DNA from 3 places in the Psychrobacillus sp. NPDC096426 genome. Region 1 is predicted to be linked to each of the others. Evidence: riboswitches for the same ligand, from Rfam matches in the RefSeq annotation. Region 1 holds a riboswitch; each other region holds the start of a gene.
The links. A riboswitch is a leader RNA that binds a small molecule or an ion and turns the genes downstream of it on or off. The one in region 1 is predicted to bind S-adenosylmethionine.
Positions count from the first base shown of each region.

Region 2: it holds a riboswitch for S-adenosylmethionine, as region 1 does, so the genes downstream of both, ACIQYS_RS12545 (O-acetylhomoserine aminocarboxypropyltransferase/cysteine synthase family protein) here and metK (methionine adenosyltransferase) in region 1, are expected to answer to the same signal.
Region 3: it holds a riboswitch for S-adenosylmethionine, as region 1 does, so the genes downstream of both, mtnK (S-methyl-5-thioribose kinase) here and metK (methionine adenosyltransferase) in region 1, are expected to answer to the same signal.

Region 1 is NZ_JBIWEX010000020.1:40,198-47,778, reverse strand. Features, by position in the region: gene ACIQYS_RS16115 (alpha/beta hydrolase family protein) at 1-495, shown strand, start outside; gene ACIQYS_RS16110 (hypothetical protein) at 498-947, shown strand; gene pckA (phosphoenolpyruvate carboxykinase (ATP)) at 997-2,583, opposite strand; SAM riboswitch class I at 2,771-2,888, shown strand; gene metK (methionine adenosyltransferase) at 3,060-4,256, shown strand; gene ACIQYS_RS16095 (DUF2798 domain-containing protein) at 4,503-5,018, opposite strand; gene ACIQYS_RS16090 (TetR/AcrR family transcriptional regulator) at 5,252-5,812, opposite strand; gene ACIQYS_RS16085 (gamma carbonic anhydrase) at 6,262-6,774, opposite strand; gene ACIQYS_RS16080 (alpha/beta hydrolase) at 6,863-7,581, shown strand, end outside.
Region 2 is NZ_JBIWEX010000013.1:82,165-89,745, forward strand. Features, by position in the region: gene ACIQYS_RS12535 (GNAT family N-acetyltransferase) at 1-97, opposite strand, end outside; gene ACIQYS_RS12540 (homoserine dehydrogenase) at 910-1,896, opposite strand; gene ACIQYS_RS12545 (O-acetylhomoserine aminocarboxypropyltransferase/cysteine synthase family protein) at 1,976-3,268, opposite strand; SAM riboswitch class I at 3,387-3,504, opposite strand; gene ACIQYS_RS12550 (glycerol-3-phosphate acyltransferase) at 3,646-4,287, shown strand; gene ACIQYS_RS12555 (YdcF family protein) at 4,293-4,880, shown strand; gene ACIQYS_RS12560 (SDR family NAD(P)-dependent oxidoreductase) at 4,907-5,725, opposite strand; gene ACIQYS_RS12565 (GDSL-type esterase/lipase family protein) at 5,742-6,410, opposite strand; gene ACIQYS_RS12570 (TetR/AcrR family transcriptional regulator) at 6,412-7,011, opposite strand; gene ACIQYS_RS12575 (PaaI family thioesterase) at 7,179-7,571, opposite strand.
Region 3 is NZ_JBIWEX010000006.1:81,125-88,705, forward strand. Features, by position in the region: gene ACIQYS_RS06870 (1,2-dihydroxy-3-keto-5-methylthiopentene dioxygenase) at 1-446, opposite strand, end outside; gene ACIQYS_RS06875 (methylthioribulose 1-phosphate dehydratase) at 462-1,079, opposite strand; gene ACIQYS_RS06880 (2-hydroxy-3-keto-5-methylthiopentenyl-1-phosphate phosphatase) at 1,076-1,741, opposite strand; gene ACIQYS_RS06885 (2,3-diketo-5-methylthiopentyl-1-phosphate enolase) at 1,747-2,961, opposite strand; SAM riboswitch class I at 3,036-3,141, opposite strand; SAM riboswitch class I at 3,317-3,473, shown strand; gene mtnK (S-methyl-5-thioribose kinase) at 3,547-4,737, shown strand; gene mtnA (S-methyl-5-thioribose-1-phosphate isomerase) at 4,734-5,789, shown strand; gene ACIQYS_RS06900 (sugar ABC transporter substrate-binding protein) at 5,786-6,862, shown strand; gene ACIQYS_RS06905 (sugar ABC transporter ATP-binding protein) at 6,927-7,581, shown strand, end outside.

The DNA of each region.
Region 1 (7,581 bases):
GATCGATTAGATGCTGTTTATGCAGCGGATGTATTAAAGCAATTTTGTATCTCGACTAGAATCCATCTATTCGCTTTCTCTCGAGGTGGCATCATGGCGTTGTGGACTGCTATTTTACGAAATGATATTGCTTCAATTGTGACATGGGCAGGGGTGTCGGATATTTATTTAACTTATGAAGAACGCTTGGATATGCGACGGATGATGAAACGCGTAATAGGTGGCACTCCAACAAATAAAACAGTGGCATACGAGGAACGGAACGTCTTTCCTAAAATTTCTAAAATAGAAGCTCCTACCTTGATTATTCATGGGAAGTTGGATGTAAATGTTTCCTTTGTGCATGCGGAAACGTTAGAAAAAAAATTATTAGGGAATAATAAAATAGTGGAAACATGGTATTATCCTGAATTTACACATTTTTTCCCTAGTCAAGTAAATCGACAAGTAGTGAAAGATGCGTGTAGGTGGATGAAGATGCAGAGAGGAGTTTGAAATTGGGAAATGTGATTGTCACAACAGAGTCAATGAGTATTGATGGAAAATCATCTTTCGCTTCCGATACAAGCTTTTGGACGGATCTTTGGGATTTGTATACAGATGAAATTGATGATGTCATTATCCAAAGTTGGAAAGAAGAAGTGGAAGTAATTGATGAACTGAGACCAAAAGCGGTTTCTTCTATAAATGAGGGACTTGTAAAAGTAATGACGATTAATTTAAATGAGGAAAATCGTACTTATTTTCGAAATAACTCCATTGATCCAAAAGGCGGGTTAAAATGGTTCAAAATGTTTTTGAATACGGCAGGAGACGAGCGATTAGAAATTGGTCATTATGGGGCGGAAATAATTTTGTATAAAGTGAATGAAGAAGAAGCGGAGAAGTTCATATCTCTGTTCGCTACATCTGCTGTCACATCTTTTTATGATGAAAACGAAGATTAATAAAAAGGGGATGTCACCATATTTGTAGGGGACATCCTCTTTTGTTCTGTTATGCAAATGGTCCGCCTTTTAGCGAAATATCTTCGGATACGGTACCAAATTTTTGGAAGTTTTCACGGAAAGCTTGTGCTAGTTCCGTAGCTTTTGCATCATATGATGCTTGATCTTCCCATGCATTACGTGGGATTAACACTTCTGCTGGTACTCCTTCTATTTCTGTAGGGATTTCAAGACCAAACACTGCATCTGTCGTAGTTTCTACATTTCTTAATTTTCCATCGATAGCTGCACGTACCATCGTACGAGTGTAAGCAAGTTTCATACGGCTACCAACACCGTACTCTCCACCAGTCCATCCAGTATTTACAAGGAATACTTGTGCACCGTGCTCGTCAATTTTCTTTCCAAGCATTTCTGCGTAAACAGTCGCATGCAATGGTAAGAACGGTGAGCCGAAGCAAGTAGAAAATGCTGGTTGTGGTGATGTGATTCCACGTTCTGTACCTGCAAGCTTTGATGTAAAACCACTTAAGAAGTGATACATTGCTTGTTCTTTCGTTAATTTACTAATTGGAGGTAATACGCCAAACGCATCAGCAGTTAAGAAAACAATTGTATTTGGATGACCAGCAACAGAAGGGTCCACAATGTTTTCGATATTCTGAATTTGATATGCTGCACGTGTATTTTCTGTTAATGAATCATCCGCATAGTTCGCAACACGAGTTTCTGGATCTACTACTACATTCTCTAAAACTGTTCCGAATGTAATAGCATCAAAAATTTGTGGTTCGTTTTCTCGAGTGAGGTCGATACATTTTGCGTAGCAGCCACCTTCGATATTAAACACGCCATTATCGGACCAACCGTGCTCGTCATCTCCGATTAATTTGCGTCCTGCATCTGCAGAAAGGGTAGTTTTACCTGTTCCAGACAAACCGAAGAATAATGCAACATCGCCTGCTTCTCCAACATTAGCAGAGCAATGCATAGGTAAAATGTTTTGTTCTGGTAACAAATAGTTCATAATAGAGAAGATTGATTTTTTCATCTCTCCGGCATATTCCGTACCACCGATTAAAACGATACGTTTTTCCATAGAAACAATGATAAACGTTTCTGATTTTGTTCCATCAATAGCAGGAATTGCCTTGAAATTAGGTGCACTTACGATCGTGAAATCAGATTGATGCGTTATCAGTTCTTCTTCTGTAGGGCGGATAAATAATTGGTGGGCAAATAAATTATGCCATGCAAATTCATTAATTACTTGAATACCAAGACGGGATTCTTTATCTGCGCCAGCGAATCCTTTAAATACAAATATTTCTTCTTGTTCTTTTAAATAGTTTGTTACTTTTTTATATAGTGCATCAAAAATTTCAGAAGAGATAGGTTGGTTTACGGAACCCCAATCGATTTTGTCTTTAGAGATAGGTTCTTCTACGATATACTTATCTTGTGGGGAACGGCCTGTGTATTTACCTGTTTCCGCTTTTACGGCACCGGTGGAAGTTAAAATTGCTTCCCCTCTAGATGTTGCTTTTTCCACAAGTTGCGGCACTGATAATTGTACGCTTATATTATTTCCAGCTAGCAATTCGTTCAGTTCACTCACCGTATCGATTGAATTCATATTGTATATACCATCCTTTTTTCGTTTTTCCCTCCATTTTGGAGGATGTATTTACTTGATATGTGAATTAGTATAACACATTTAGCTTAATAGTCTATACTATTTAAACGTTTATTTTCATTTTAATAATGGATATTTTTATTGACTTTTATATGCAGTTTCCGTATGATGTTAAATTGAACGGATACTCTTATCCCGAGCTGGTGGAGGGGTCAGGCCCTATGAAACCCGGCAACCTGTAATTATTTTCACGATTACAAAGGTGCCCAACCTGAGACAAGGTGAGATTCCTTGATTGATAAGAGTGAAAGGTGCTTATGAAATTATTACCTTTCCTCATGTATTTACGTGAGCGAAAGGTTTTTTTATGACATCGGCCTTTATCCTTGTGTGCCAAGTCCAAAACAGCTTGACATGGGAATGAGTACCGTATCAATTCTTGAGAGAAATCTCGCAGGATACAGGAGGAATATTCTATGACACAACGCCGATTATTTACATCGGAATCAGTTACAGAAGGGCATCCAGATAAAATTTGTGACCAAATTTCGGATGCTATTTTAGATGCAATTTTAACGGAAGATCCAAATGCACGTGTTGCTTGTGAAACAAGTGTAACAACAGGTCTTGTTTTAGTTGCAGGAGAAATTACAACGTCTACTTATGTAGATATCCCAAAAGTAGTACGTTCTACTATTAAAGAGATAGGTTACACTCGTGCGAAATACGGATTTGACTCAGAGACTTCTGCAGTGTTAACTGCAATTGATGAGCAATCAGCTGATATCGCGCAAGGTGTCGACCAAGCGTTAGAAGCTCGTGAAGGTTCTATGACAGATTCAGATATCGAAGCAATTGGAGCAGGGGACCAAGGTTTAATGTTTGGTTACGCGTGTAATGAAACACCTGAACTGATGCCACTTCCAATTAGTTTAGCTCATAAATTGTCACGTCGTTTAGCGGAAGTGCGTAAAGATGAAACATTAAATTACTTACGCCCAGATGGTAAAACGCAAGTAACAGTGGAATATGATGAAAATAATAATCCAGTTCGCATTGATACGATTGTTATTTCTACACAACATCATCCAGAGATTACGTTAGAACAAATTCAAAAAGATTTAAAAGAAGTAGTGATCAAGCCGATTGTTCCTGCTCATTTAATCGATGAAAATACAAAATACTTTATCAACCCTACTGGACGATTTGTAATTGGTGGACCTCAAGGGGATGCTGGTTTAACAGGTCGTAAAATAATCGTTGATACGTACGGTGGATACGCTCGTCACGGAGGCGGTGCTTTCTCTGGTAAAGATCCAACGAAAGTAGACCGTTCTGCTGCATATGCTGCTCGTTATGTGGCAAAAAATATTGTAGCTGCAGGACTTGCAGATCGTTGCGAAGTTCAATTAGCTTATGCTATTGGAGTAGCACAGCCTGTATCTATTGCTGTAGATACATTCGGAACTGGGAAAGTAGAAGAGGCACAATTAGTGTCACATATACGTGAACTATTTGACCTTCGTCCAGCAGGAATTATTAAAATGCTAGACCTACGTCGTCCAATTTACAAGCAAACTGCAGCTTATGGTCACTTCGGTCGTACAGACATTGATGCACCATGGGAAAAAACAGATAAAGCAGACGCTTTAAAAGAAAAAGCAGGATTATAATAAGAAAAGCTTCCAAATAAAGGAGGGCACTGAAAGGTACCTTCTATCGAAAAAAAGCGATACTTTCCTTGAGAAATATAGGGAGGTATCGCTTTTTTCAATAGAGTTTACTCATTTGATACTTTACGAGCCAAAATACTGTTCAATGTGAAGCATCATAAATAGCTTAAACCACGTTTAAATTCGGAAGCTTTCGATAATGATCCAAAAAAGCACTCAGGCTTTGCAATAGTCTGAGTGCTTTTATTAGTTAATTTGTGTATGTGTTTGTGGGCTTGTTTTTCTGTCTTGGGCTTCGTGCATTTTAACCATTGCAAAGCGTGCGATTGGTTGGATAACTATGCTCTCTAAAAATAGCGCAATTATGAAGTTACGTGGCCAGGTGTGGATAAAATGATAAAAGTTTTCAGTTGTAAAACCATTTCCATAGATAACTCCAACAATTGTCATTACAAATGACATGCCTAATACTGTGAAAAGTGTACGGAACATAATACGAGCGTTAAAGCTATCTGTCGGTGAAACCAATTTAGCAGTTAAAGCTTCTGCCATACGACCGATTGCTACCGGTTCAATAACCATGACGATAACCCAAAAAATAGGTAAAGTAATTAACATTTGCATTGCAACGTCACCGTTGAATTCTCCTGCTGCAACAATCATGTTGATTGAGCCCATAAATAATACTGAAAGTGTACAAATAATTGTGCCGTAAATTGCTCCCTCTTTTCCGTTTCTTGGTAGTCTGTTCTCTTGATGCATGTTTTTTTCTCCCTTTCAAATATCGTATTTTAGACCTTAGCAATACGCTAAATACATGGACAAATGCAGCGACGCTGGTACCATCAGTAGATCACGTTACGGAGGGAATAAACGTTTGGCATGTCGTTTTCTGCATTAATGCCTGATACAAGTACTAATATCCCTAAAGTTAAAAATACTCTGTTGCTAACCACTAAATTATCGTTCCAATATAAATTTCTTTGCTCCCTTTATTAGATGGACTTTAATAAATTCGGTAATAGTTTGGCAACCGTTTTTAATGGATCTGTTGATTTTTGCGTTAAACAAAGCATCATCGCACCTTCAATCGAAGCTGTCATCATCAAAGCAATGGAAGAAGCTGATTCATTTGAAAAGCCTTCCGTTAGAAGCTTTGAACAATAGATGTGTAGAATGTTTTCATATAGCTCACTACAAGCTTTGCGGACAGGTTCACTCATTGTGGCCATTTCACTGACAATGCTGCTAAATGTATAGCCAGTAATAGTACCTTCTTTTTCAAATTTGTGAATTAACGTATCAATCATTGATAATGTGGCGTTCTTAGTTGATTGATGTCTACTGAAAATAGCTTCAATATCTGTCGTAATGGCTTCGTTTAATCTGTGTAAACAAGTAATTAACAGTTCTTCTTTTCCGTTTGGAAAATGGTGATAAAGAGCTCCTTTAGTAACGTTACATGCTTTTAAAATTTCATTGAGTCCTACACTTTTGTAACCTTTTTGCTGAAAAAGCATTGTAGCAGTATCAATCAATAACAATTTTGTATCCATATTTGATGTATTTCTCCTCACATACCAACAGGTCTGTTTGTTAGTATAACAAATATTAACCTGTAATATAGTTTTTTATTTTTTCGATATAATCTGTACTAAATTTAAATGATAAGAGAATGCTTTATTTGTTAATGGAACTTAAGAAAAAGGGTAATATAAATTGATAAAGAAGCCCGTAGCATCCGAAATTGTATCTTCGGATGCTTTTAACAGTGTAGGCAAGAATTACATCTTTTATTATCAAGACCTTATACATCTTTTCTTTAGAAATTCTATAAAGTATAAGGACAATCAGCATTCATAAAATTACAAAAAAAGAACGTGAAGTGTCTCAGTTACTTCACGCTCCTTTTCAATTCCCAAGGTTATAGTGTGGCTGTGGCTTAGTCCAAAATACTTAGAAAGTGTTGAAGACAAGATACACTTAAAGGTAACTTGTGCTTTTCTTATTCCTGTAACGATTTATAAAACTCTCCTTTTTCGACATACTCCCGAATAATCCGCTGCATATCTTCTTTATCAGCATTATTAAGCTCTCGAACTACTTTTGCGGGATTTCCAAATGCTAGTGAGTTAGGTGGAATTTTCTTTCCAGGGGGTACAAGACTTCCTGCCCCGATAAATGCACCTTCTCCTATTTCAGCGCCGTCTAGAATAATAGAGCCCATTCCGACTAATGCACCTTTACGAATGATACAACTATGTAGAGTAGCCTGATGGCCAATCGTCACTTCATCCTCAATAATAAGGGGTTTATTCGGGCTTTGATGCAGACAACTTAAATCTTGAATACTCACTTTACGACCAATAATCGTAGGAGCAACGTCCCCTCGAATTACCGTATTGAACCAAATTGTAGACTCCGGACCGATTGTCACATCGCCTGTTATTGTGACATAATCAGCTATAAAAGCAGTTTCATCAATCGATGGAATTTTTTCTTTATATGGATAAATCAATAAATACACACCCCTTATTAAAATAGAATATAATTAATCGTAACAAACAAACAAGAATAAGGGAATACATAAGAAAGGTGTGCTGTTCATGTGGAAATGGGAAGCAGAAGAAAAACCAAAGGCAGTAATTGTCCTCGTGCATAGCGCATATGAACACCATCGAAGATATGCTTGGCTAATTGAAAAATTGAGAAGCTCCAATTGCCATATCGTTACGGGGGATTTACCCGGTCATGGGGAACTAAAAAAAGCAAAAGGATTGCATGATGAGCCTTTTGAATTGTATAAAGAATATATAAAACAGGCACTTCAAGTTGCCGTAACATATGATCTACCAATCTTTTTAATGGGGCATGGTTTAGGGGCAACATTATTAGTGAAAGTAATGCGCAAACTAGAGATAGAATATGCGGGGGTCATTCTAACATCCCCTTGGCTACAATTGAAAAAAATGCCTTCTAAATGGACAAATGCGTTAGCTAAATTATCCGTTCCGCAAAAGATTAACCATGATATCCAGTTAAATGAATTAACGAGAAATTACGATGTATACCGCCAATTTGTAGAAGATCCAGCATATCGTACGCTTGTTTCGAATGACTGGTATAAGGAATTGCAAACATTGATGAAAACAGTCGTTCAGTCAGAAGAATCTATCCCTAATGTTCCGGTTTTATTAATGACAGGAGAACGAGACAAAATTACGGATACTCATGCAACAATCAGTTGGTTAAAAAAACAAACTCTTTCCGAATACCAGTTTAAAGAATGGAAAAATTGTTTTCATGATTTGCATCAAGAACCTGA
Region 2 (7,581 bases), on a different contig from region 1:
AATTTCCGGATAAAACTTTTTCTTCCGCATATGATTTTATCGCTGAAGAAAGATATTTTTGATACTCATCGGAATTCATTAAAACTAACTCAACCATCGTTTTTCTCCCCCTTAACTTGTAACTTCTATAAAACAGCATTCAATTCCTTCTTTTCACTAACTGGCTGCATTAAGAAGGGGATTATACAAAAGCGTTAGAAATACCAAGAAACACACTTTCAAAACATAAAAAGTCTATGCCCTATTATTCTTTCACTATTTGTTTTTCCTGAATTTCCATATACAACAATAAATTAAGGCTAACTTCCAAGCTCCCTATATGGAAAAAGCTCATCTTCTTTTAGAAATTTGTGATGATGCAATTCTTCACTTACTAGGGATAATGCGTCGAAAGGGACCGCTAGCCTTCTCGTTTGACGCACCCTGCATGAGCCGCAACTATAGTCATCTCACTCCAAGTAAACTTGCTATTGTAAGAATTAGTTGCTTTCGCAGGCAATTTAGTTGGTCTCGTGCCGATTTAGTTGCTTTCAGACTAGAACTAGTTGCTTTAAATGATTAGTTTGTTGCCCTAATCCAATTACTGGATACAAGCAATTGGAAAACTGGATAAAATTTTGTTTTTTAGCGAGCCGACACTGTAAAGTGAGCAACTCCCATTGATTTTTGCGGCAGGCGGCGACTCCTGCCGGATGAGTGAGCTTAATGAGACATTCCAACGTACGCGCAAGCGGCGGGAATGGCTCATCGCTCACCCGGTGGAAAGCGTCCGTCCTGCAGCGAAAATCATGGCGGATACCTTATGACACACTTTCCCATATTACGTTACTTTCTAATCCCTAGAAAACGACAAAAAATAGGATGATACTCTACAATTAGAGATCATCCTATTTTTTACTTCTATATATTTTAAATCGTAATAAAAAATCCTGCACGTTTTCCAATGATTTCCGCGTAATCTTCTACCATAACACTTGCAGTTGGATACATCCCCGCACCCGGTCCTACTAATGTGAGGGTCCCGATGTAGTTTGTATCTAGTGAAACAGCGTTATTTACTCCTTCTATCGCGTATAAAGGATGATCTGGGCCTACAAGTTGCGGTCCAACCGATGCAAATAGTTCCCCGTTTTCATCTTGCTCAATTTCTGCAACATGTCGGTAACGAAGACCTTCTTGCTTCGCTTTTTTCACATCCTCTAATGAAATTTCATCAATTCCCACTACTTTTACATCGTTCCAGTTTGGCTGTTTACCAAAAGCGAGCGCACTTAAAATCATTAATTTACGGAAGGCGTCTTGACCTGAGACGTCATTATATGGATCTGCTTCTGCATATCCTAGGAGCTGTGCTTCTTTTAAAGCATCTTCAAACTGACATTCATCTACACGCATTTGCGTTAAAATGTAATTCGACGTTCCATTTAAAATTCCTTGAATTTTCTTCACTGAATTGACTTGAAGCAAATTTTTCAATGTTTTAATGACAGGAACTCCACCAGCTGTAGTTGCTTCATACCCGACAAATACGCCTCGGGATTTCGCGCGCTCTTGTAGCGGAATACTATACTTGGAGAACATCACTTTATTTGCTGTAATGACGTGACAACCTTTATCAATCGCTCGACATAAATAGCTATACGCCGGTTCTTCATTGACAATAGCTTCAAAAACTACTTGTAGTCCAGGAATGTTAATGATGTCCTCGAAGTCATCTGTTACTAGTACACCAGGAGTTTCTATTCTTTCTTTGGATAGGTTATGGACAAGAATAGCGCTAATTTCAATATCCAATCCTAGCGATTTTTTTAAGTCTTCTTTTTTTTCATTGACAATATGATATATCCCTTGACCGACTGTTCCGAAACCTAAGATTGCTGCTTTTATTTTCGCCATACTTTCTCCTCCAACTAAATCTGCACAATTGAGCTTTTTACATATTGTAGACTATTTCCGCCCAATTAACAACAAAATTCTATCTAGAGAGGACATTTGTTTTTTCCACAAGTACTTTATCTAAAGCATTTTGTAAGTCCTCTACCGCTTCTAACCCTACAGACAAGCGGATTAGATCCTCTGTTACGCCTGTTTTCACTAAATCTTCTGGTGTTAACTGTTGATGTGTTGTAGAAGCTGGGTGAATAATCAATGACTTCGCGTCTCCCACGTTTGCTACATGCGACCAAATTTCTATATTATCGATAATGCGACGACCTGCTTCTCTTCCGCCTTTTACGCCAAAGTTTAAGATAGACCCAAAGCCGTTTTGTAGATATTTTTTCGCCAGTTCATGAGACGGATGATCTTCCAATCCTAAATAATTCACCCATTCTACACCTTCATGGTTTACTAAATATTCCGCAATTTTTTGTGCATTCTCATTGTGCTTAGGTACTCGAAGATGGAGCGTTTCTAGCCCTTGTAAGAACGAAAACGCTGCTTCTGGACTTAACGAAGGTCCGAAATCACGTAGAAGCTGTACACGTAATTTAATCGCAAATGCGACGTTTGGTACATCGATTCCATAGCGTAATCCGTGATATGTTATATCTGGTTCAGTAAACCCTGGGAATTTATCTGAGTTCCAGTCAAAGTTTCCTCCGTCTACCACGATTCCACCGATCGTCGTTCCATGTCCGCCAATCCATTTCGTAGCGGAATGGATAACAACATGAGCACCGTGCTTAATCGGGTTCGTTCCATACGGAGTAGCGAATGTATTATCTATTAAAAGTGGAACGCCTACTTCATTTGCAATCGCCGCTACTTTTTCTATATCTAATATATTTAGACTTGGGTTTCCAATCGTTTCTGCGAAAAAGCCTTTTGTTTTATTAGTTACTGCAGCACGGAAGTTTTCCGGATTAGTAGAGTCAACGAATTTTACCGTAATGCCGTAACGAGGCAGCGTATGTGCAAATAAATTAAATGTACCGCCATATAAGTTTTCTGCTGCAATTATTTCGTCCCCTGCGCCCGCAATATTCAAAATCGAGAACGCAATTGCCGCCATACCCGAAGATACTGCAACTGCTGCCGTTCCACCTTCAAGAAGCGCTACTCGTTGTTCGAAAACATCGACAGTCGGGTTCATAATACGAGAGTAAATATTGCCCGTTTCTTTTAATGCAAAAAGATTTTGTGCATGTTCTGTATCGCGAAATACGTAAGAAGTCGTTTTGTGAATAGATACTGCTCGTGAACCTGTTACTGGATCTGGCTGTTGACCACCGTGCAAAAGAACTGTTTCTTTTTGAAGATTTGTCATTTTGAATTCCTCCTAAAAATAGTTTAGATGGACGCATTGGGAAACGGGTAAGAATCATTAGGACAAACAAAAAACCCCGCTTCGATTAAGAAGAGGGGTGCAGTTTCGCATGTTCCTCCTCTTATCTTCCAAATTCGAGTAATCCGAATTTGTAGGAATTAGCACCTTTCCAAGTTTAGAACTCGGTGGTTGCCGGGCATCGCAGGGCCTAGTCCCTCCGCCACTCTTGATAAGAGTATTAGATTTAGTTTTCCATCTTGATACAAAGTATAAGATTCTATTAAACTATAAGTCAAGTGTTTTTATAAAAAATTCTGAAACTTCTTTGGTGATGGAACGTTTAATGTATTGTAGTTATTAGATAGAGAGGTGAGATGATGGCAGTTTGGATTTTGATTATATTAGTTATTAGTTACTTAGTCGGCTCAATCCATGGTTCGAAAGTTGCGCAGGTTCTAAGTGGCGTCAATATCAAAAAAGAAGGGCTCAAAAATTCTGGTGCTTCGAATGCGGCGATTGTGCTAGGTATGAAATATGGCATCCTAGTCGCTGTGATTGATATTTTAAAGGGAGTACTCGTTATTGTCGGCGTGCGTTTTTGCATCCAACAATATGGTATTTTTTCCGTTATGGAATCGGATTTATTGCTTTATTTGGCTGGAGCTGCTGTTATTTTAGGGCATAATTTCCCAATTTATACTAGATTTCAGGGTGGGAAAGGGACCGCTTCGATAATTGGAATACTATTTGCTATATATTGGCCTATTGGACTTATTGGACTTTTATTATTAGTAGGTACGACTTTTTTAACGGATTTTTTATTGATCGGTGTGTTTGTATTTTATGCAGTATTTATAGTGGCTTCCATTTGGTTTGCCGAAGGGGTTGCACCTATTGCGGTTGCCGTTTTTTTATTCGTCATGGCTCTTATTCTCCATATCGAAAACTTTCGCCGTCTAGCCCGTAAAGAAGAACCAAGAATATCCGCGTTCTTGAAGAAAAAGAAACCATCTGTGTGAATGATATGAAGAAAAAAGTGAGGTGGATCGTGCTTATTCCTTTACTAGTTGTTATATCAGGCGGATTTGGTATGTGGATGATCACGAGCAAATGGCTAGACGATGGATTAGAACCGAAAGCAAATGGATCCAATGAATACGCCATCGTGCTTGGTGCAAAAGTGAAAAAAGGAAATGTCCCTTCTCTTGCTTTACGTTATCGTTTAGAAGCGGCACTCGCGTATGCTGTAGAAAATCCTCATGTGAAGCTCGTCGTATCTGGTGGACAAGGTCCCGATGAAGATATAGAGGAAGCTGTATTAATGAAAAACTTCCTTTTGGAAAACGGGTTAGCAGAGGAGCGTATCATCGTGGAAAATCGTTCGACCTCTACTTATGAAAACTTGTTGTTTTCGCAAGAGCTGTTGCCGGATGATGTGGATTCTGTGACGATTATTACGAGCGATTACCATCTATATCGTGCGAAAATGCTTGCTCGTAAGCTAAATTGGGATACGGATGTTGTAGCTGCAGAAACGCCAAAAGTGGTGAAGGCGAAAGTGAGATTGCGTGAGCGAGCTGCGCTTTTAAAGACTTATATTGTAGGGAAATAACTCCGAGATACTCGGAGTTATTTTGTCTAAGAAATTCGTGCTTTTCTACCTTCCCTACAAACTAATTTCATAAGAGAACGGTGGGCTGTAGGAACTAGCGTGAAAAAGATATCCATTGTTCTACGCAATGGCATTGGACAAATAATCGGTTTGTTTTTATGAACGCCATCCAAAGCGATTTTAGCTAGTTTTTCTGGAGACATTAACTTTTGCTTTTCTAATTGTTTGTACATAGCTACTTTGTCTATATTGATTGCCTTGGCACTAGTAAAAATAGGCGTATCAACAAATGTTGGACAAAGCGTGCTCACTTTTACCCCATATTCTTCTGCTTCAAAATGTAAAGAATTAGTCAAGCCTACAATAGCATGTTTGGTTGTCGAGTAAGCAGTAGTAAGAGGAGATGGCCCAAGCCCGGCAGCTGATGCTGTGTTAACGAGATGACCGAATCCTTGCTCTTTCATGATACGATATCCAACCTGTGTTCCATTGATTACTCCCCACAAATTAACGTTCACAATTTCCTTCCAGTCTTCCCTCGACATATCATATAACTCTCCATACATTGTAATACCCGCATTGTTAAATAGATAATCTAATCGCCCAAATTCTTTGTACGTATATTCAATTACACTCTCCACGCTTTTATAATCAGTAACATCCATATACTCATACCTAGCATTAGGCCCCGTTTCGTTAAGTTGAACCTCCGCAGTTTTTCCCTCTTTTTCATTTATATCTGCAATAATTACAAATACATCTTGGGACACGAGTTCGTTGCATAATGCCCTACCTATTCCTGAAGCACCACCTGTTACAATAGCAATCTTTTTGTAGTCTCCCATACGAAATCCCCCATTTTTATAACCGATTTATACTTGCTGCATATACGTCCGCTACAATTTGTGCACCAGTACTATTTAAATGAATTCCATCTAATGTAAGATTTAGTCCTCTTTTCTTTGATAACTCGTCGATTTTAGAAGGTTTCTTATAGAAGAAAACATCCAGCATGACTCTCATCGGATTTGTGCTAATGTAATCTGAACTATTTACATTGACTAAGTGCTCCTTAAATGCTGCTTGTATATTCACATAATCTACACTCTTCACTTTACTAATGGATTCGATAAGGGCTGCCAATTCTTTCGTTTCTTGATTAGGAGAATTGTGAAGGTCTTCGCCAACTATGGATGGCGATACGGTAACTACCTTTCTTGATGAAGCAATTACCATATCTAAAATTTGCTGATAAATTTCTTTAAACTCTTCATGGTTATTTACCACTGGCTGTGCTTGAACACTTAAGAGTTTAGAATAGACATCATTGACACCGATCCAAAGGAATATCAAATCATAGTCAGTAGCTAGCTTCATTTTTGTTAACCGTACATGCAAGCTTTTAACTGTTTCCCCTGGTTTCCCAAGATTGACGAACGTGACAGTTGGGTACCTTTCTTTTAAAATGTGAAAGAAAGAAACGCCAGGTCTACCATCTGTTAGACTGTCTCCAATGAACCCAATTTTCATATCAATTCCCCCTTTTTTTAATCGAAGCTAAAAAGATTGTAATCGCTTGTTTAAAAAGTGGCTCTAGCGTACTTAAATCTTGGGTGGTGTTCGTAAGTTGGCATAAGCCACCTAGCCATGTTCCTAATAGTGCAGTCCACTCCTCAATATTTCCTTCTTTAAATTCTCCATGTTCAACCCCTTCTTGAAATATAGAACGGTAAGATCCCATTGGTATTACTGCTAGCTCGAATAATTTCTGCACGGATTCTGGACTTGATTTTGGATCAGATGCTAACTCCTGCCCTGCTTTTAATAGTGGTGTCTGGTAATTGTATAAAACATGCATAGCCATTCCATACCATTTCTCTGTAGCAGTTGAATAAGCCGGTTCCTTTTCCAACCATTTTTCATACCATTCCCGCATTGATTTTTGTGCTAATAAAACAAAAAGCTTTTCTTTATTTTCAAAATGATAATAAATATGTCCCTTACTATAACCAGAGGCTTTTGAAATATCCCCTACGGTTGTTTGAGTATATCCCTTTTCAGAAAATAAAAGGAATGAATTTTCCATTATTACTTGCCTTGCTTTATCGCTATCATAACGTCTTTTATTCAATATTTTAGAAGCTCCTTCTTACATTTGAACAATCGTTCTATTTAAATTATAAATTATTTAACTGAAAATTCAAATCATTTTATGAGTGTTCATAATATTGTCACTTTGGATTAAAAGCAATACATCTTATTGGAAATGTATTGCCCAATGAACACGAGGCATTAGTTTTAGTTATATAGTCTAAATGTAGCTGTACTATATGCTATTAAGTTTCCTTGTTCATCGATTACTTTGCCATTTAAAATCGCCGTATGATCGGAGCGGTGTATAAGCTCACCAATTATTTCACTTGTTCCTTCAAAAACACTATTTAAAAACTTTACTTCCATTTGAATGGTTGATGCAGCCTTAACGCCTAATGATCTAGATGTTATGCCCATTACTATATCTAGACCAGACATTATAACTCCCCCATGCAACATATCCTTTAAGTTAGAAATTTCGGGTCTTTTTTTTATTTGAATTATTACTTTCCCATATTCAACACTTACACATTCGAATCCTATATACTTAAAAAAATTAGATTGTTCAAACTCATTAATCAAAGAAGAAAAGTTCATCATACAAGCC
Region 3 (7,581 bases), on a different contig from region 1:
GAAAGTGTAAAGTAATGCGTAATATTTTCAGGAACAGAAATCAGGTCCCCAGGTGTTAAATGTACTTCAAAGAAACGCTCATCTTTTCCTTGGATGATAAACACGCCATGGCCGCTTACAATATAGCGCACTTCGTCGTCTGTGTGAATATGCTTGCGTTCAAAGTTTTTCAAAAGTTCATCTAAGTTAGGATTAGAATCAGATAACGAAATTATATCGGATGCTTGATAGCCACGACGTTCTGAAATGTCATCAATCTCCGTTTGAAAAGCTTGTAGAATTTCCACTTTTTCTGCATCGCTTAGATCAAATTTTTCACGAAGGTGTACCGGTAACTTTTCAATATCCCAATGTTCATAAACAACCTCTTGATCTTCTAAAAATGCTGCAACCTCGTTTTGTGCTTCAATTGTTTCATTTGTTCCCTGAATTTTAATGATAGCCATTTCAATCTTCCTCTCTTATTTTGATGTTATTTGAAGTAGTGCTAGTTGATACTGAAATAAAAACTCACAGGCTTCTAATAGTTTCTTTGCTTCGAAAACGTCTTTTCCCCAAACAGTGATACCGTGGTTTCGTATTAGTACGGCTCCTTTATCAGCATGTATATGGTAACAAAATTCTTCTGCCAGGCTTGGAATATGCGCGTGATTTGGAATGATAGGGATAGAGAGCAACGCATCCTCTTCCCATAAACCAAAAGCTTTAATAAGCTCTTGACCTTGAAAGTCAATTTTTCCCTCATCACCATATATTTCAGAAATAACATTATTCGCCACTGTATGTACATGAAGACTACATCCAGCTGATGTTTTGTCGTATATGGCACAGTGCAGTAATGTTTCTGCAGATGGTTTTAAATCGGTCTTTTCAACTGGAAGTCCATTAGTGTCTACGAGTAAGAAGTCTTCCATTGTCCGCTTCTTTTTATCTTTTCCACTAGCTGTCACTAAAAAGTGTAGTGGATGATTGCTCACTTTTATCGCTAAATTCCCACTAGTCCCCATGAACCAATCTCTTGCGGCTAGTTCGTCTTTAATGTCAGCTAATTCTTCCCATTTGTTTTGAAGTGCTGTCATATTTCTACACCTAATTTTGCATCTATTATGTTTATGACATCATGGAAACTTTCAAACGGTTCATATGGAATAAGAAGTTCTTCGCATTTTTCTATCAGGAAATCTCGTGCAATGACGATGTCTGCTAATTTAGCAGCTTCTAGATCTGTTATAGAATCTCCAATGACAACGCTTAATGCATCACTGTCTTGGAGCCTGCGAATAATAGATGGCTTACAGCAGCCACAGCCTTTGTTTGTACATTGCTCATCGCATCCATGTGGAAAATTAATCTGTATCGTATCCCCCGAAAAGTCCGATTCGTTACAATAAACATCGGAAAACGGTCCGAACGGCTCAAGCATTGGATTCACAAAAAAATCGATTCCGCCACTCACAATATAAAGCGAAATTTTGTTTTGTTTTGTATAAGAAACAAATTCAGCAAAACCTTCGCGAATTTGTGCTTGTTCTAGCAAAAAAGTTGTAATTTGATCTTTCAGTGAAACAGGAAGTAGTGCGAACATATCCGTGACACCTTTACGAATCGATTGCTTTTGTCCCAGAATATTCTCTTTGATCTGCAAATACTCGGGAGGAGCAAATTGCTTCATAATAGAGATAATATTATCTTGAGTCGTAATCGTGCCATCAAAGTCGCAAAAGATGACTAGTTTTTTCATTATGCTTACCCCCATAATTCGATTGCTGATTTGAGTTCAACATGCTGCTTTGCCGCTTCTGAAAGCGGAATTTCAGCTAGGACAGCTTCCACGGCTTGTCTGAAGGCAAGCCCACCGCCAATCGCACCAGTAGGATGTCCATGTATCCCACCCCCAGCATTAATGATGCTATCGATTCCATAATCTTGCATTAAAAGAGGTACTAAACTTGGATGAATACCTGCAGAAGGAACTGGAAAAGTTCTTTTTACAGAACTTGCTTTTGTTAGCTCTTCGCCTAGAGTAAGTGCCACTTTTTTCTCGAGTGCAACACTTCCATACGGAGAAGGAAATAACGAAAAATCAGCTCCTGCGTAGCGCGTTAATTTGCCAAGTAAAAGGGAAGTTGCGACCCCGTAAAATGGAGAAGAAGTGAAAGCCCCGCTATATGCAGGATGCGCCATAAGTGGTAATTGAATATCATCATCTTCAACAAGCTCTTGTAGTACGTCTAGCCCGTATGCATGAACATTTAGTAGCAAAGCATCTGCTCCAAGTTCTTTTGCCCTTCTAGCTTTTTCTCTTAACTTCGACGTTCGTCCAGATAAATTCACTGCATAAAGCGTTCGATGTCCAGTTTCTTCATAAACTTGCCGTAACACTTCTTTGGCAGTTGTTATTCGCTTTTCAAAAGGAGTTAATGGGTTGTCAAAAAGTATCTCATCGTCTTTTACAAGATCTACCCCTCCAAGCGCTTGATGTTGAAGTTGCTCTGCTAAATAATCGATATCTCGCCCAATAACCCCTTTGAATATACTCATGATTAGTGGTCGCTCATGTACATTTAGTATGTTTCGAATATGTTCGATACCAAATCTCGGTCCAGGAAACTTTGCTAAAAGCTCCGGTGAAAATTCTAAGTCTAATAGTTTCACTTCCCCGTCTAATGATAATTTGCCAAAAACAGTTGTTAAGATGGCAGGCAAATCTGCTGAAAAGTTGGCACTAGGATACTCTACTTTGATCTCTGCTTTCACTTGATCAGTCTTAGATGGGTGGTGTATATTTTCAAACTGCGTAATGGAAACAACATTCCCTTTATGCTGTTTTAATTGTTCTTGTTCCAGTAAAGGTAGGTCGGTCCATGAGCCAATCGTCAATCCTAAAGCGATGCCCTCTGCTTTTTTTTCGAATGATCCAGGATTTCCGTACAATTGATATACTGAAGTTACTCCACTCATAATTTCAATCCCCTTTTAAAAAAATCAAATTAAAAAAACCTCTTCAAATAAGAAGAGGTTAAATAGTTAACAACTTCTTATTTCTCAGTCAACCGACTGCAAGAATTAGCACCGTGTTCAAAGTATGAATCGGTTGCCGGGTATCATTGGGCTCGTCCCTCCACCTGCTCTAAATAAGAAAATATTATTCAATTGAAATTATTATTATTGTCAAATTACTAACGATTATTTCACGCAATAAGAAAAATGTCAATACAGTTTTTAGATTTTTATAAAATTTTAAAAAATATGTTGACGGAACTTTTTGAATTATGTTAGGATTCAAATCAACAATATAAAGTTACAAATAATAGCACTCTTATCAAGAGCAGGCTGAGGGTAATGGCCCTATGAAGCCCAGCAACCGACTGTAATTCCGTTGTGAGACGGGGCGCTTTTTTTGCGCCGAGATGAACATCTCGTAAGGCACGGTGCTAATTCCATCAGAAAGGGAACTTTCTGAAAGATAAGAGGCGAGAAGTCTCTTATTCTACGCCTCTTTCTTTGGAAAGAGGCTTTTTATTTTGTACAGGAAGGTAGAGAAGAATGACGGTAGTTACGAAAAAAGAGTATGAATCATTAACAGAAGAAAAGGCAATTTTATACGCAAAAAGGCTGGAGCTTTTTCCAAAAGACGCGGAGTTGGAATGTCGTGAAATCGGTGATGGGAATCTAAATTATGTTTTTCATATCAAAGAATTAGAAAGTGGAAAGGGAATCATTTTAAAACAAGCTTTGCCGTATGCAAAAGTAGTTGGTGAAAGCTGGCCTCTCACGTTAAAGCGTGCACTAATTGAAGCAAAAGCACTTCAAAAACATGGAGAATTTGCAGTGGGACTAGTGCCCAAAGTATATGCAGTCGATGAGGAATTGGCGATTACAGTGATGGAAGATTTATCACATTTGACTATTGCACGGGAAGGGTTGATCCGTCTAGAAGCCTATCCTAAGTTAGCATCCCATATAGGGGAATATCTAGCACAAACTCTATTTCATACATCTGATTTTGCATTACATCCATTTGAAAAAAAGAAACTAGTTTCCGAGTTTTCTAATCCGGAACTGTGTAAAATTACAGAAGATCTCATCTTTACCGATCCATTTTTTGACCATGAAACAAATGATTTTGAGCCTTCTTTACGAGAGGCAGTAGCAGCAATTTGGAGTAATGAACCTTTAAAGCTAGAAGTCGCAAAATTGAAGAAAAGTTTTTTGACAGAAGCGGAAGCATTACTTCACGGAGATTTGCATACAGGTAGTATTTTTGCGAGTGAAACGGAAACAAAAGTGATTGATCCTGAATTTGCCTTTTATGGTCCGGTTGGTTTTGATGTTGGATTATTTTTAGCTAATTTAATAGTTCAAACGATTACAAGAGATGGGGAACAACGGGAGGTAATCCTCCACCATATTGCAGAAACATGGGATGTGTTTTCTGCGGAGTTTTCAAAACTTTGGGATACGAAGGCAGTGGAATCGTATAAAGATACGAAAGGATTTAAGGCGTATGTTCTGGAGAAAGTTTTCCAAGATACACTCGGTTTTGCTGGTTGTGAGTTAATACGCCGTACAATCGGTTTGGCACATGTGAAAGATTTGGACGGTATTGAAGACGGTGAAAAAAGAACGGTTTCGAAAAAACAAGCTTTACTGTTAGGTGAAGTGTTTATATTGAAACGAAGAGAAATTAATTCTATACAAGCGGTAATTGAATTACTTGAGGAGCTGCACAAATGAGTATTCCCTTATCTATCAAATGGAACAATCAGAAGCTTGAAATATTGAATCAGCAGAAACTACCACTAGAAGTGGAATACTTAACACTTGAAACATTGGAAGATGTATACGATGCAATCATTACGTTAAAAGTACGAGGAGCACCAGCAATTGGTATAACAGCTGCTTATGGATTAGCCTCAGCTGCACAACATTACAACACAAATTCTTTGGATGAATTTCAGCAGTTATTAGTTAAGGATGCTTTGTATTTAGCAGGGTCTAGGCCGACAGCTGTCAATTTAGCTTGGGCTTTAGAGCGTCTGAAAGGTTCTAAACCGCTCACTTTAACTGTACAGGAAGCGAAGGGACGGTTGTTAGAAGAGGCTATTAGCATACACAAGGAAGACGAAGCTTCTTGCCGTAAAATTGGTGAATTTGCCTTATCATTGCTTGGAAATCATACAAAGGTTATGACCATTTGTAATGCCGGAACCATTGCAACAGCGAAATATGGAACTGCCCTAGCACCTTTCCATCTTGGTAAGGAACAAGGAAAAAAGTTTCAAGTATTTGCTTGCGAAACTAGACCAGTGTTTCAGGGTTCAAGACTTACTGTATGGGAGCTTCAACAATCTGGAGTAGATGTCACGCTAATTACAGATGGTATGGCTGCACATACAATCAGTGCAAAAGGGATAGAAGCTATTATCGTTGGAGCAGATCGAATAGCTACAAATGGCGATACTGCAAATAAAATTGGAACGCTTAACTTGGCTTTATTAGCCGCAGCATATCAAATTCCATTTTATGTAGCAGCTCCTATTTCGACGTTCGATTTAACGATTGAAAGCGGCAAAGCAATACCAATAGAAGAACGTCCAGCGGAAGAAATAACGCATGTTGCTGGGAAGCAGGTAGCCCCTCCTAATACAAGAGTATATAATCCTGCTTTTGACGTGACACCAGGCCGTTTAATAACAGCAATCATAACTGAAAAAGGAATCATTCATCCAGAATACAACAAAAATATTGTGACATTACTACGTACACAAAAAGGAGAAGAATCATGAAGACAAAAACAAGTTGGTTACTATCAATTTTATTGATCATCGGAATTATATTAACGGGTTGTCAGCCAAAGGGGAATGCGAAGGAAGAAGCATCCACTTCTACCAAAACAGAAACGTCAGAGAATCCACTAGTAGGCAAGAAAATTGCATTGATTTTACAGCAAAACCTTGGTACTTTTTCTGCACAATACATTGAAGGTGTTAAAGAACAAGTAGAAAAATTCGGTGGCACTGTTACCGTTTTTAACTCAGAAGGTGATTTAGCAAAAATGGCTTCCAATCTAGATGCGGCAGTAAATCAAGGCTTAGATGGGATATTAATTGATCATGGTACAAAAGAAGCGTTAAACCTAGGAGTTCAAAATGCTATTGATAAAGGAATCCCAGTAGTAGCATTTGATGCGGGTGTCGATGTAGAAGGAATAACAACATTAGAACAAGGCGATCAAAAAATGGCTGAAATGACATTACAAAAATTATCGGAAGATGCAAATGGTGAAGCGAACATTGTGAAAATTTGGGTTGCAGGTTTTGCCCCGATGGAAAAAAGACAAGTTGCTTACGAGAAGTTTTTATCGGAAAATCCGGGAATAAAAGAAATTGCTACTTTTGGAGCGGCGACACCAAATACTGCTTTAGATACACAAGCACAAATGGAAGCCATATTAAAACAATATCCAAATGAAGGAGATATTACGGCAGTTTGGGCAGCTTGGGATGAATTCGCAAAAGGTGCAGTTCGCGCGATTGAACAGGCAGGTAGAACAGATATTAAAGTGTACAGTATTGATATGAGCGATGAAGATTTGCAAATGATTCAAAAAGAAAATAGTCCTTGGGTTGCTTCTGCTGCCGTAGATCCTATGGATATAGGGCGTATTCAAGTACGCTACTTATTCCAAAAGATTAACGGAGAAAATCCAACAGCAAATGTTGTACTAGATCCAGTGTTTGTGGATGCTTCTAAACTTCCGGAAGAAACAGTGACGACTAATAGTTTACATGAGTTTGTCGAAGGATGGGGTGCAAGTGAACAAGGGTATACAGATGCATTAAAAGGGTTGGAAAATTAATAAACTCAACTACTAGCAGCTGTCCTGAAACAGGATAGCTTCTTTTTGAGAAAGGAGCATATTTGTGGCAAATCCTTTTCTTTCGATGAATTCGATACGTAAGTCATTTGGAAATGTGACAGCACTAGAGAATGCAAATTTTCACCTAGAAAAAGGGGAAGTACATGCATTGTTAGGCGTAAATGGTGCAGGAAAAAGTACGCTTATGAAAATTTTATCGGGAGTGTATGAGCAAGATGAAGGGGAAGTCTTATTAGATGGTAAGGGTGTTCATCTACGTTCCCCAAAAGCAGCAAAAGAACATGGAATTTACTGTGTTTATCAGGAAGTAGATACAGCATTAGTTCCCGAATTATCGGTTGCTGAAAATATAATGCTTGATACTATTGCGACTCATAATAACTTGTTTATCTCCACTCCGAAACTAAACAAAGAGGCGAGGAGTGCACTGCAACAATTGCAAGCGGAGAATATCTCCGTACAACAACCTGCCTTTAAGCTTACATTAGCAGAAAAACAATTAGTATTAATTGCAAGGGCACTTGTTAGTTCAGCCAAAATAATTATTTTCGATGAACCAACAGCTCCTTTATCACTTCATGAATCAACTAAACTGTTTTCCGTTATTCAACATCTGAAAGCACAAGGAGTAAGTTGTGTATTTATTTCACATCGACTTCCCGAAGTGTTTGAGATTAGTGACAAAATTACCGTCATGC